Magnetococcus marinus MC-1: one gene and its partner. The protein of the gene in region 1 interacts with the protein of each later gene in a pairwise test. Links are inferred from orthologs where the notes say so. Each region holds a gene or a part of one and is shown on either strand. Other genes may lie near its edges.

Region 1 (5,608 bases):
GCATTTTGGTCAACTACCCCAGCGCACTCAAGCAGAAACACAAAAGGGGCCGCACTGCCATCCATAATGGGCACTTCAGGGCCGTCAATATCCACAATGGCATTGTCCACCCCCATGCCCGCAAAGGCGGCCAGCAGATGCTCAATGGTCGAGACGCTCACCCCATCATTATTGGAGATGGTGGTACACAAACGGGTATCTTTGACATTCATGACGTGGGCGGGTACCCGCGCATTATTAAGGTCGGTACGGCGGAACACAATGCCATGATTCGCAGGTGCCGGTTGCAACGAAAGGTAGGCCTTTTGGCCACTGTGCAAACCTATGCCCGTGCAGCGTACCGTGTTTTTGAGTGTGCGTTGGAAATGCATGGATAACTCCTCATGAGATGAACCCTCATACAAAACTGGGCACCTCGTTTACTCTCATCCGCTTTATTAACCGTCAATACGCCCAAAAAAGTTGCATCGGTGCAGGATACAACGGACCGTTCCTGTTAAGAAAACAAAAGAGCAAGAATTATGCACAAAAACCACATGGAAGGGGAGATAAATCGGATTCAGGCTCTTTTAGGAATAAAATACGGGAGGGAAGTGCCTTCCTTGGCGACCCCGCAAAGGTTACCCTTCGCTAACATTGGCAATCCTGCCAACGACCGTAGATCCTGTTGCCACTTTCTGACAAGAAAGGTACAGGATCGTTCCCTGGGATATTAAATGGCCATCCCTGGCCAAGGTTCAACCCAAAGGTTGAACCGTCCTTAACCAAATTAAGCGATGTACGCAGCATACCCCTTTGTGATCCGCTCCGGGCACCACGCCCAAAAGGGCGTGGTGCTAGAGAGGTGATCTCAATCCATCTGGCGGCGCAAGAAGGTTGGGACATCAAAGTCCTCATGACCACCATGCACACCGTCCACATTGCGACGTTGGCGCTCTTGGCGCTCTTGACGCATCTGCCGTACATAGCTGTTGTCCACCACTTTGGCTTGGGCGGCATAATCAACGGCTGTCTGTGGCTGGCTGGGCTGCTGTTGGTAGGCGGGGTGTTGTGTAGAATGGGCAGCCTGCTGATGATAGGCTGGCGCAGCTTGGCGCGCGGAGGGCGCTTGGCGTGCGGCGGGTGCGTGGGGCTGGGGCGCTACCGTTTCGGTAAAGGTCGTCTCTTGCGCAGGGAAGGCCATCTTATCACTCTGACCAATACCCGTAGCCACCACGGTGACACGCACGGTATCATCGAGGTTTTCGTTGAGGGTGGTACCAAACACAATGTTGGCATCTTCATGGGCCATATCACGAACCACCATCACCGCCTCATCCACCTCTTGCAGGGTGAGGTTGTAACCGCCGGTAATGTTGACCAGCACACCACGGGCACCGTGGATCGAGGCATCATCCAACAGCGGGCTGGAGATGGCGTTGTTGATGGCGGTCATGGCACGCCCTTCGCCAGAGGCTTCAGCGGCCCCCATCATCGCTTGCCCCATCTCTTCCATAACGGTGCATACATCGGCAAAGTCAACATTGATGTGGCCAGGATGGGTAATCAGATCGGTAATACCACGCACAGCCTGTTGTAAAACATCGTCAGCCTTGCGGAAAGCGTCCAAAATGGTGGTGTTTTTGCCAACCGCAGCCATAAGCTTTTGATTGGGGATGGTAATCACCGTATCCACATGATCACGCAGCTCTTCCAGACCCTCTTCGGCCTGACGCATGCGGCGCTTGCCCTCGAAATGAAAGGGCTTGGTCACCACCGCAACGGTTAAAATACCCAGCTCTTTGGAGATGCGTGCAATAATCGGCGCTGCACCGGTACCCGTACCACCCCCCATGCCCGCCGTAATAAACACCATGTCTGCCCCTTCAATGGCTTGACGTAGGCGTGCTTCGGTCTCCATGGCGGCGTTTTTACCCACTTCGGGTTTGGCACCAGCGCCCAGACCACGGGTAATATCTTCACCAATTTGAATACGGGTTGGGGCCAAACTTTTCGTAAGGGCTTGTGCGTCTGTGTTGGCAACAATGAATTCAACCCCTTCTAGGTGGGACTGAATCATGTTGTTGACAGCGTTACCGCCGCCACCGCCGACACCAATTACTTTGATGCGGGCCTCTAGGTCATCTGTGTGTGCGAACTCGATGGTCATTTATACCCCCTTGGTATTGCGCGTTTATCCGCGTCTATTTTGGGTTTTGTTATGGTTATTGTTTAAGTCGGTGCATTAAAAAATGTCACCAAACCAGGAGCGCATGCGCGAAACCATGGAGCGGCTGCCACCGACATCATCCTGGTTGTAACGCATGGTTGATTCTTGTCCATAGCGATTGGCATAGAGTACCAAACCCGTCGCGGTGGCATAGCTGGCGTTAGCGATCACATCGGTCAAGCCACCAACCCCTTGGGGCAAGCCGCGCCGAACCGGTTTGTTAAAAATCTCCTCGGCCAGATCCACGATACCTTCAGTATTGGCCGCGCCGCCGGTCAACACAATGCCTGCGGCAATCTGCTCATCAAATCCGGAGCGTACAATCTCACGCTGAACCAGGGTAAACAGCTCTTCAACGCGGGGTTCGATAATCTCTGCCAAGATGTGTCGACCCAGTGAGCGTGGGGGGCGTTCGCCGATGCTGGGAACCTCGATGGTCTCATCTGGACCCACCAACGCCGAAAGGGCACAGCCAAATTTACGTTTGAGCTGCTCCGCCTCACGGGTGGGGGTGCGTAGCCCCACCGCAATGTCATTGGTCATATGGTCGCCGCCAATAGCCAGCACAGCGGTATGTTTGATATGACCTTCTGCATAGATGGCAATGTCTGTTGTACCACCACCAATATCCAACAGACAGCAACCAAGCTCTTTTTCATCCTCGGTCAAGCAGGCCTCTGCCGAGGCCAGTTGCTCAAGAATAATATCCCCAACATCCAAGCCGCAGCGGTTGGCGCACTTGACAATATTCTGCGCCGATGCCACCGCCCCCGTCACCAAATGTACGCGAGCCTCTAAACGAACACCCGCCATGCCCAAGGGGTCTTTAATGCCCTCTTGGGCATCCAGTACAAACTCCTGGGGGATAACATGCAAAATTTCACGGTCCATGGGGATAGATTGCGCCCGGGCTGCATCCAACACCCGTTGAATATCCGAGGCATGCACCTCGTTATCCTTGGTTGCAACCACCCCTTCGGAGTTATTGCTGGCGATGTGCGCTCCGGCAATCCCCGCATACACCATGCGGATCTCGACCCCGGCCATCATCTCCGCCTCTTCCACCGCCATGCGAATGCTCTCAACGGTGGAGTCAATATCAATCACCACCCCTTTGCGCAGTCCCCGTGATGGATGCGTACCCAGACCGATAATATCCAAGCGCCCATCCGGCTGCACGTCCGCAACGATGCAACAGATCTTGGTGGTACCGATATCCAGTCCGATAATTAGATTTTGGTCGTGCTTGGCCATAATCCCTTAGCCCGGTTCTACCGTTGTTTGCTTTTTATAAAAACCGCCGTATAAACACTTCTTTACCAGCGGCACAAAGGCTCAATATAGGCCGTCCCAACCGTTAGGTTTGGGGTTTTACCACCACCTGCCCACTGACCCGTAGATCAATCTGGCGAATGCTGCGGTTTAAGATGCTGTAGCGCTCTTGTAAAATCGCCAATCTGCCCAGCTCTTCTTCCATCCGCGCCGAGTGTAACAGCTTTACCCCTTTACGGGTATAGAGCACCCAACGCCCACCGGGCAAGCCAACCGCTTCAGAGAGACGATTATAGAGCCACTCGTTACGCTGCATCCGGTCAATTAACCAGCGAATCAACAGCGGCTTTTCAGACTCCGGCGCATAATCAACCGACACCACCGGCAGCGGCATGGGGTCACCCGCCTCCAAGGGTTTGATGCGCTCTCCCCGTCGATCCACCAAGTAGAGATGCTCGCCTACCTTGGTCATGCACAACGGGGTCTTCTCTTCCAGCTCAATCACCAGCATGCCCGGAAAGATACGTTCTACCCGTGCTTCACGTACCCAAGGGTAAGTAAGCAGCCGGGCTCGAAGGTGCTGGGGGCTAAGTGTCAGCAGGTTGACCGCTTGGTCTAAACCTAAATCTTTTCTTAACTTACCCACATCCGTGAACTTATTGCCCAGGACACGAACATCTTTTAGGGCAAAGCGTCCCGGTGCGTGTAACGTCTGCCAACCCCACCCTAAAGCAACCAACATAAGGGTAGCCAGCAACGATCCCTTGATATATTTTGGGCTCATACTGTTAAGACCCAATCTTTTTAACCGCATACAGGGTGGTTATGCAACGGTGGTCGTCAAATCTTTATTTGAGCCGCGCGCCTTGTAAAATGCGTTCAGCCAATTGTGGCATCTCAATCCCTACGGCATGGGCGGCCTTTGGTGCCAAACTAAGCTCGGTCATGCCGGGAATGGTGTTGAGCTCCAACAGCCACGGTGTGCCCTCGCCATCCAAGATAAAATCGGCCCGCACAAGGCCACGACAGCCGGTAATATGATAGGCCGCCAAGCCAATCTTAACCACCGCTTCAAGGCTCTTATCATCCAGGTTAGGTGCAGGTACCAGATAGTTGGTCCTGCCCGCCGTATACTTATGGTCGTAGTCGTAAAAGCCATCAATGGGCACAATCTCAATCAGCGGAAAAGCCTCGCCATCCAAGATGCTCAAGGTAAGTTCGCGTCCCTCAATGGCGCGCTCCACCATACAGCGGTGCGAAACCGACAGCGCTTTGGCAACCCCACGAATCAGTTCATCCTTACCCACGGCGCGGCTAATGCCCACACTGGAACCGGAGTCTAGTGGCTTAACAAAAGCAGCGCCATGGAAATCCCCTAGAAAATGGTCCACCAACTCATCGGCCTCTTCATGGTCCCCGGCCAACTCAATCCAAGCAGGGGTTGGCAACCCTTCGCTATGGAACAGTCGCTTGCTCAAGCCTTTGTCCATGCAGATGGCCGAAGCGGCCACGTTGGGGCCAGTATAGGGGATGCCCATAAACTCTAGCAAACCCTGGATGGTACCATCTTCACCCATGGGGCCGTGCAGGGCCAGCACCGCGACCTCAATGCCTTCGCGCTCCAGCACCTTGGTAATGTGACGGTCCACATCAATGGCCACCACCTGATAGCCCAAACTTTGCAGGGCAACAAACAGCGCTTGACCGCTGCGTAAACTAACCTCGCGCTCCTCAGACAGGCCACCGTAGAGCACGCCAATTTTTTTCTGTTTCCAATCCATCGCTTTGTCAAACCTCTCCGTTGTGGCACAGCCCAACGCGCAGCGCCCGCTTCAGAACAGCCAGTTGGCCGCAGCGGGTCGTTACTAAGATGGGTGTGGGGGCTGGGTGCTTGCTCAACGGTTATACTCTTGCCAAAGGTGGACAACGCCTAAAAACATCCCTATCTCCCAGGCTCGGTGCGGAGTCCCTGAGGTGTGAGAATGCCAATCTCCAGTGTTAACTGTACGCCAGAGTGCTGCGCCACCCGGTTTCTGGCCAGCTCGATCAGTTCCTCCATGTGCAAGGAGGAGGCTGCGCCCAGGTTGACGAAGAAATTGCTGTGCTTTTCGGAAATTTGCGCATCAC
Region 2 (7,867 bases), 2.8 Mb from region 1 along the record:
AAACTTGGCGATAAAAGGTGCGGGGTTGTTGTCGACAAAGATGCCTACACTTTCAATAAAGTTGCCCGGTTCCATGGGGTGGTCAACCTTGATTGGAACACGCACCAGCGAACCGTTTTCAGCAGTATCAGGGGTACTTAACACGACTTTACCTTCCGTCACATCAGAACCACCCATTTTGGCTTTGATGCTATCCATCACATTTTCAGCGGCCCATAGCTTGCCCGGTTGTGCAGAAACGGCCGCAACACCCAGACCAGCAGCACCTACGGTGCGGAAGAAACCACGTCGGCTTACGCCCATCTTTCCCTCCTCAGTTACCATTTACGGATCTCCTAAGTAAATCGATCTCAATGCGGGCCTTTGGCTAAGACCAGATAATTTTCTTAAAACGACTCACTAGAGAGTATCAAACCCAACCGAACCTCTCAAGCATGATCCTCTGTTTTTCGCAACCAAGAGAATGAATATTTCTTGGAGCATGACGAAATTGTAAAAACAGTGTAACAAAAAGAAGAAGATAAAAAAGCTTGAAAGGGGGTGCTCCATAAAAAGCGAACCAGAGCCCCTTTTTACGCGGTACCTTCTTTAAATAATGCGTGGGTATCTAGCTCAAATAGAATATTGCGGGAGTTTGATAGGCAAAATCTATGCGCGCAGAGACCATAGCCCGATAGGAAGAGAGGATTTATTGTAAGAGCAAGGCAAAACAAACAATGCCTGTACAATTAAAGCCTTTCAAATATTAACCGGAATGGGCGCAGCCTGCTAAAACACCAGAGATATCTAGAGCGACATAAAAAAACGGAGCCCAAAAGGGCTCCGTTTAAGATCAAGCATACAACCATGATGCTTAAGCGAAGGTATCGGCCATGATGCTTTGATACCAAGACTCAGCATAAAAAGCCTCTTGCTTACGGTGGGCCTTGCTGGCCGTCGAAGGAGAGAGACCGCCGGATTTTTTGGTGATTTTACCATCCTCAAAAACCGAAACCAACGCAACAGAGATGCCGTAGTCTGGTGCCAACAAGCTGTAACATGTATTGACATAAGAAGGCATCGGCGCAGGTTTACCCTGAAGAGCAGCGACCACAGCCGCCGCCGCCACTTTTGCTTCGGAGTTCGCGGCATAGCCAGATTTGGGCAGGCCCGCTGCGGCGCTGGAGTCACCAATGACATAGACATCTTTGGCCAAGGTAGACTCAAACGTTTTAAGATCAACAGGACACCAGCCAGACTTATCCGTCAGGCCAGAGGCAACGGCAATGGATCCCGCTGTCATGGGCGGGATGATGTTGATACAAGAACTCTTGTATTCACCCATGTCGGTGTAGACAGTACCGGTCGCAGCGTCAACTTTAGTGACTTTACCGCCTTCTGCAGCAGGAATCCACTCGATATAGTTGGGCTCGTAGCCCAACTCTTTCCAACCGCCACGGAACAGGCCCATTTTGGAAAACTTGTCTTTAGGATCCAAAATGATCACTTTGGACTTAGGCTTGTGCTTTTTCAGATAGTGTGCCACCAATGAGGCCCGCTCGTAAGGCCCAGGAGGGCAGCGGAACGGGTTTGGTGGTGCCACCATGACGAAGGGTTCGCCATCCTTCATCGCCGCCAGTTTGTCACGCAACAACAGGGTCTGAGGACCCGCTTTCCATGCGTGGGGCATGCTGGTATGGGCAATTTCTTTGGTCAAACCAGGAATGGCTGCATAGTTAAATTCAACACCCGGTGAAAGAACCAACTTGGTGTATTTGAACTTACCACCTTTGGTGGTGACCGTCTTAGAACCAGCATCAATACCCGTAACCGTGTCGATTACCACATCAATGCCATGCTTTTTCAAACCATCATAGCCCCACTTCTGTACTTCCATGTCACGGATACCGATGATGACAGGGTTGGACAAGGGGCAAGAGTAGTAATATTCGTTCTGCTCAATCAAAGTCACCTTAACGGTGGGATCGGCCATACGAATATATTTGGCTGCAACAGCGCCACCATAACCGCCCCCAACAACAACCACATGGTTGCCGTGGCTATTGGCAATGGCAGGAGCAGCGACACCCATAGCACCAACGGCCGCAGCAGCGCCAGTGGTTTTAATAAAATTACGACGTGTCAGTTTAGACATGCGAAACTCTCCTCTCCCCCGCTTACTTCTGGCTGGCGTAGAAATGGGCAATGGCCTCAAGCTCTTCTAGAGAAGCATTATCAATATTCTTCTTCATCTTTTTGGGCTGAGGAACCTTCATGTCAGGATTTTTATAATCCTGCATCTTGATCAATAGATAGTCCTGCCACTGACCCGCGACACGAGGGGTGTCATCTTCCATGCTGCGACCATTGTCTTCATGACACTTTTTGCATTTTAAAGATTCGTGCAGTTTGGCACCTTTAGCAACCAGAGCATCATCCACCTGATTGAAAGGGGTGCCGGTTTTCATGCTAAGACGTGCATTGGCGACATTGTTCCCCCACTTTTGTGTAGCGAGGTATTTAGAGAGCTCGGTAATCTCTTCGTCGCTGTAACCCTTGGCAATGCGATCCATAATAGTCGCAGGGCGCTCGCCAGATTTAAACTCCTTCATCATGTTGACCAAATGTGCCGCAGGTTGCCCCGCGATGGTGGGCATCGCAGGACCAACAGCTACGCCATTGGTACCGTGGCAACCTGCGCAAGTGTTAGCAAGCGCAGCGGCGGTGATGCCTTCGGCGCGAGCATCCGCACCCATCATCATCCCGCTTGTTACCATGGCTGCTGCCAAGAACAGTGTCTTGATCTTATTATGTTGCATCTCTCCCTCTCCTCCCGTACAGGAATGGCTAGGTTGGCCCTTATGTATCGGACCGGTTTAACCGGCACCCCCGTTGTGTGCCGGCGTTTAAAAAAAGCTGTTGGTACAGCATTCCAACCCATAAAAGGGCAGCGGCTTAAAATTCCCCTTGGGCCGCGCCTTGCATAATCTCACGAATGACATTACTCACCCGCATGGCTTGCTTCTTGAGTTCTGGGGGGAGCTCCCGTCCGCCGTAAATCATCATATCTAAGTTCATAGAGTATAAACGGATTTTACCATCCTTACCCTGCACAACAGAGATACGACAGGGCATAAAGCCGGTATACTCATCCCGATAATCGGCCATCATTTTGCCGACACTGGCGTCACAAAAAGACATGAAAGAAATATGACGGTAAGGCTCGCCGGTTAAAGCCTGGACCTGTTTGTAAAAAGGAGCCTCTCCCACAAACAAAAAGCTACGTGCTGCGGCCAAACTTTTCAGAGACTCCTTGACATCTTCAATAGAGATATCAGGTTTGACCTCGGCCACCCACATCATCGCCACGCCAGGGTCTTTGGAGGTCAAGAGATCCGAGGCAAACTTTGAGTACATCTTCTGGTAGCCAGGATCAAACTCTGCCAAAACAGGGGCCAGCTTGACATAACCATAGAGACCAGCTGCGATAGCAAGGGCCCCAACTAATGCGAACAAGTTCTTTAAGAATCCCATGGATTCACTCCATCCTTGTTTAAAAGGGTTTTACCTACTGTCCCCCCGGCAGCACCTAGTCACAGTACCCACCCGCTGACTGCGGGATGAGGTATTCACGCTGCGATTATTAGGAAAACCTTATAATCGAAGAGAAAATCGCCTTATCTTGGCCTTTTTACAGGGGGATTGCAAGCCCATTTTCATAATAATTATGGGCCTCATTTTATAAATGGTGGTGGTGGGATGGGCTTTCGAGAGTGCTCAATAATAAATAATAAAAACATAAGGATAAAATTTGAGTCTTGTTTGCAGTTATCGTGAATGGTTTCTATGCAGGCAGGTGGCGGCGATAATTTTACAGGTATAATTGACAGTATTAAATATAAGTATGATCAAAAAAGGGCGTCTCACCTGCGACATTCGATCAAGCAAGGTTTAATCTGTTGGGACAACGTAGGCGCCGCCAAGCCCAATCCGGTTAAGGAATTGGGCCCCGTGTCATCGCGCACACATAAATGAAAGCTTAACTTGCCCCCGGTGGGCGAGGGCGGGCCCCTTGTACGGCGCCTTTTAATTGACCACAGGCTGCGTCTATATCTTCACCGCGGCGGTCGCGAATAACCGTTACAAACCCTGCTTGATAGAGGATTTTTTGAAAGGCGGCGATGCGTGTCATGCTGCTCGATTGATAAGGCACACCTGGCCAAGGATTAAAGGGTATAAGATTGATTTTAGAAGGGATATCTTTTAGGAAGGAGACGAATAAACGGGCGTCATCCTCGCTGTCATTCACCCCGTGGAGCATGACATACTCCCAGGTAACGCGCCGTCCAGATTTAAGCGGGTAGCGGAGGGTAGCGGCCCGTAGCGCTTGCAGGTTATACTTCTTATTGAGTGGGACTAATTCGTCACGCAGCGTGTCGCGTACCGCATGTAAAGAAATCGCTAGATTCACCCCAAGCTCACGCCCTGCCTGTTCCATTTTGGGGAGTAATCCCGCTGTACTCAGTGTCACTTTACGGGTCCCAAAAGCTAATCCAGAGTCGTCTAACAAGATCAGCACAGCATCCCGTACGGCTTCATAATTATAGAGGGGTTCCCCCATGCCCATAAGCACGATATTGGTGACCCGCTTGTCACGTGCCGCTAAAGTGCGCCGCGCAAACAAAACTTGTTGAACAATTTCAGAGGGGGTTAGATTGCGGGCAAAGCCCTGCGCGCCGGTGTGACAAAACGGGCAGCTCAAGGTGCACCCCACCTGGGACGATATACACAGGGTGCCTCGCTCATCCTCTGGAATGTAGACGGTCTCGATTTGTTGTCCATCACTCAATCGTAGTAACCATTTTTCCGTGCCATCACGGCTGATTTGATGGGTCGAAACCTCGGGCCGTAGGGGGGTGCTTAATGCAGAAAGTTTCCTGCGAAAATCAATGGATAAGTCACTCATCTCATCCAGGTGTTGGGCTAATTTAACATGGAGCCAAGACCATAACTGTCTTGCCCTAAACGGCTTTTCTCCCAACTGCTCGACCACCAGTGAGGTTAATGCTTCCCGGGTCAAACCGGTTAAATCTAAGAGGGGCGTGTGCATAGAGGGCTCACAATCGATGGGCAGTGGTGGGGAAAACTGAGGGTTCGTTTGTAAAAAAAGAATGGATTAAAGAATGAAATCTCGTTGATTGTGCAGGTGTGGTGGTGAAATAGGGGCCTGTCTAGCTTTTAGACGAGGCCCCAGCCATTCATACGAGCATCAAGGGCGATCGCACAGTTCTGTGCCACTAAAGAAGAAGGCGATTTCTTGGGCAGCCGTTTCAGGGGCGTCTGAACCATGGACCGCATTGGCATCAATGCTCTCGGCAAAATCAGCACGGATGGTACCTGGAGCGGCGTCCTTAGGATTGGTGGCACCCATAATGTCACGGTTTTTCAGGACAGCGCCATCACCTTCTAAAACTTGCACAACCACAGGGCCTGAGCTCATGTAGCTGCACAGATCATTGTAGAAGGGGCGTGCTTTATGCACTTCATAGAATTTTCCTGCAATTTCAGGCGTTAGGCGAATCATTTTAGAAGCAATAATACGCAGGCCCGCTTTCTCGAAACGGCTTTGGATCTCCCCTACGACATTTTTAGCAACTGCGTCAGGTTTGATGATGGAAAAAGTGCGTTCAATGGTCATGGTAAACTCCTGATGAAAAAACACCGCCAGCATGAACAAGCAGGGCAGCATGTGGGTGATTAAATTATGTGGCACTCATTGGATAAGCAAAACATAGCGGGCCATAACTTGCGCAGGCATGCGAATCCTTAGTTGATGCTCTGGCCGCAAGAGTGCCTAACTAGAGCCCTTTTTGTAAAGTTTGGCGAGGGTATCAATTGGTATGAAGGTTGCCAAGCTTTTTAATCAAATGATGGGGGGAGAATTAAAAAAAATGAAGATCTGCTAAACTTTGGACTTGTAATTGCATTCTTTTTAACGACGGTTAGTGTCGACCATCTCCTCTATTAAATATCAGTTGGAACGAACCCAATGCTCAAAATACCCTACAATAAAGTGTTTGTATTGTTGGCTCTAGCAGTCGCAATGAGTGGAAGTAGGGAGCTGTTGGCTGCTCCCGTATGGTTTGGCGGTTCATTTCGCGCAGACATCATTATGCATAGTCCTGACAAACCCGAGCAGGTTGCTAAAGGGACGCTCTATGTAGGGCCAATGCGTCTGCGTGCGGAAGGTACGGTAGGAAATCAAACCCGAGCGCTTATCATGGATTTAGAAAAAGAGCGTATGTGGACATTAGACCTTGCCAACAAACGGTATCATGAGGGGCCCGGTCGTGCACCGATGCCTCCGATGCCAGATTTAACACGTCTGCCGAGTGATCCGGATCATCCCGTTTGTGGTAAAGATAACCCGGCGCAGTGCGTGCTCAAAGGGGAGATCGCGTTGGATGGGATAATGACGCAACTTTGGGAGGTGAGTATGGCACGACGGGGGCAAACCACGCAGATGCAGCTCTGGGTAGACCCGCAACGCCGCGTCGTACTAAAGTACCAGCTGCTAAAGGGGCCGACGCTCTACCGTAAATTGGTAGAGGTTAGTCATGAACAGGGGCGGGCTACAGAAAAGTGGCAATTCACAGAGACCATAGGTAGCAAAACTAGAAATAGCGAACTCTGGGTAGATGCCCGCCTATTTTTACCCGTGCGCGTGGTGCAGAACGGGCAGGTAACGGCGGAGATTAAAAACATACAAGAAATGGTTCCAGATGCCTCGCTGTTTGAACTACCAAAAGATTATGTTCAATATTCAACTAAAGACCAAGAAAAAAAAGCAGATCCAGCTCAGCAAAAACAAGAAATGCAGTTCCATTGAGTTTTCCTATACATCTACCAATTTGCGCAATAGCTATGTTTTAAATGCAATGGTTAGGTGTACTTTGTTGGTGGGGTGGTTGAGCTTTGTTGTGCCAAGCAAAGGAATCGTTGTAAATATCTGAAATTGAGATAATCTTTTCAATTTTGGTGGCTGTTTAACCATAAACAATGTTGTCATTAGTGGTTTCTATGGCGGAAAATGGCCTTAGCTTATTGGTTAAGCGATTAAAAGAACCGGAAACAACGAGGTTGGCATGAGACAAAAAAAAACAACATATGCAAGTTCTTGTTTAACGGATAGAATATGAGCCGTCAGCGGTTACACTCTAAACCGTAGTATGAGTTAGAGATTGACGTTTGTGTCTAGTTTTGTTACCAAGTTACGGTTGCGTAAATTGGCCGTCGAGCCGGATTAGACCATCGCCCAAAGGGCTTTGAGAAATCACGATAAAAAAAAGGTCTGTACCATGCTTTTGAAACGTTTCGTTAAAAACGCCATCGTCGTCGGCGTCGCTTCGGTCTCTATGGTCGGTGTGGCGCAGGCCAACGATCTTCCCGAGTTGTTGCGCGGGTTGATCCAAACCAATGCGGAGGTAAAATCTGCTGAAGCCAAGCTTGGCGGCGCGAAAAGCGACGTCAGCTCCAAAAAAGGTGAATGGTTTCCAACCGTCACTGTGAACGCAAAAATTGGTCATGAGGGTACCAACCAAGGGGCGACACCCTTTACTGATGCGCGTTCTAGTGAGCTGAAAACCAGCTTTGATCAGTTGTTGTGGGACTTTGGTCAGCTGAATGCCGAAATAGACGCCGAGCGTGCCAACCAAATCGGCAAAGAGTACTCGGTCAGTCAAACGACCCAAAAAGTGCTGCGTTCCGGTGCCAAGGCTTACATCGATTTGGTTGCCGCTTACCGCGTGCTGGAAAATACCAAAGCGGTAGAGGGCCGTATTCGTGAACAGACCGCTTCCGAAGAAAAGCGTCTAAAAATCGGTGCTGG

Evidence for each region.
Region 2: the proteins of ftsZ (region 1) and rlmN interact in binary tests that used the Escherichia coli proteins (3 or more experiments, as listed by UniProt). The link is inferred for Magnetococcus marinus MC-1 from one-to-one orthologs.

What each region holds. Positions count from the first base shown.
Region 1 is NC_008576.1:923,097-928,704, forward strand. Bases 1-2,830 are described here. They hold ftsZ (cell division protein FtsZ), read right to left. Parts: upstream 2,150-2,830; coding sequence 851-2,149; downstream 1-850. Other genes in these bases: lpxC (UDP-3-O-acyl-N-acetylglucosamine deacetylase), read right to left, coding at 1-371; ftsA (cell division protein FtsA), read right to left, coding at 2,225-2,830. In the rest of the region: more of ftsA, read right to left, coding at 2,831-3,463; MMC1_RS03830 (cell division protein FtsQ/DivIB), read right to left, coding at 3,567-4,265; MMC1_RS03835 (D-alanine--D-alanine ligase), read right to left, coding at 4,330-5,262; murB (UDP-N-acetylmuramate dehydrogenase), read right to left, coding at 5,424-5,608. UniProt on the Escherichia coli protein: Essential cell division protein that forms a contractile ring structure (Z ring) at the future cell division site. The regulation of the ring assembly controls the timing and the location of cell division.
Region 2 is NC_008576.1:3,742,075-3,749,941, reverse strand. What follows is about bases 3,055-5,973. They hold rlmN (dual-specificity RNA methyltransferase RlmN), read right to left. Parts: upstream 5,090-5,973; coding sequence 4,019-5,089; downstream 3,055-4,018. Other genes in these bases: ndk (nucleoside-diphosphate kinase), read right to left, coding at 5,249-5,677; MMC1_RS15340 (DUF302 domain-containing protein), read right to left, coding at 3,055-3,513. In the rest of the region: MMC1_RS15355 (thiosulfate oxidation carrier protein SoxY), read right to left, coding at 1-324; MMC1_RS15350 (NAD(P)/FAD-dependent oxidoreductase), read right to left, coding at 854-2,134; MMC1_RS15345 (c-type cytochrome), read right to left, coding at 2,157-2,798; more of MMC1_RS15340, read right to left, coding at 2,935-3,054; MMC1_RS15320 (hypothetical protein), read left to right, coding at 6,029-6,868; MMC1_RS15315 (TolC family protein), read left to right, coding at 7,338-7,867.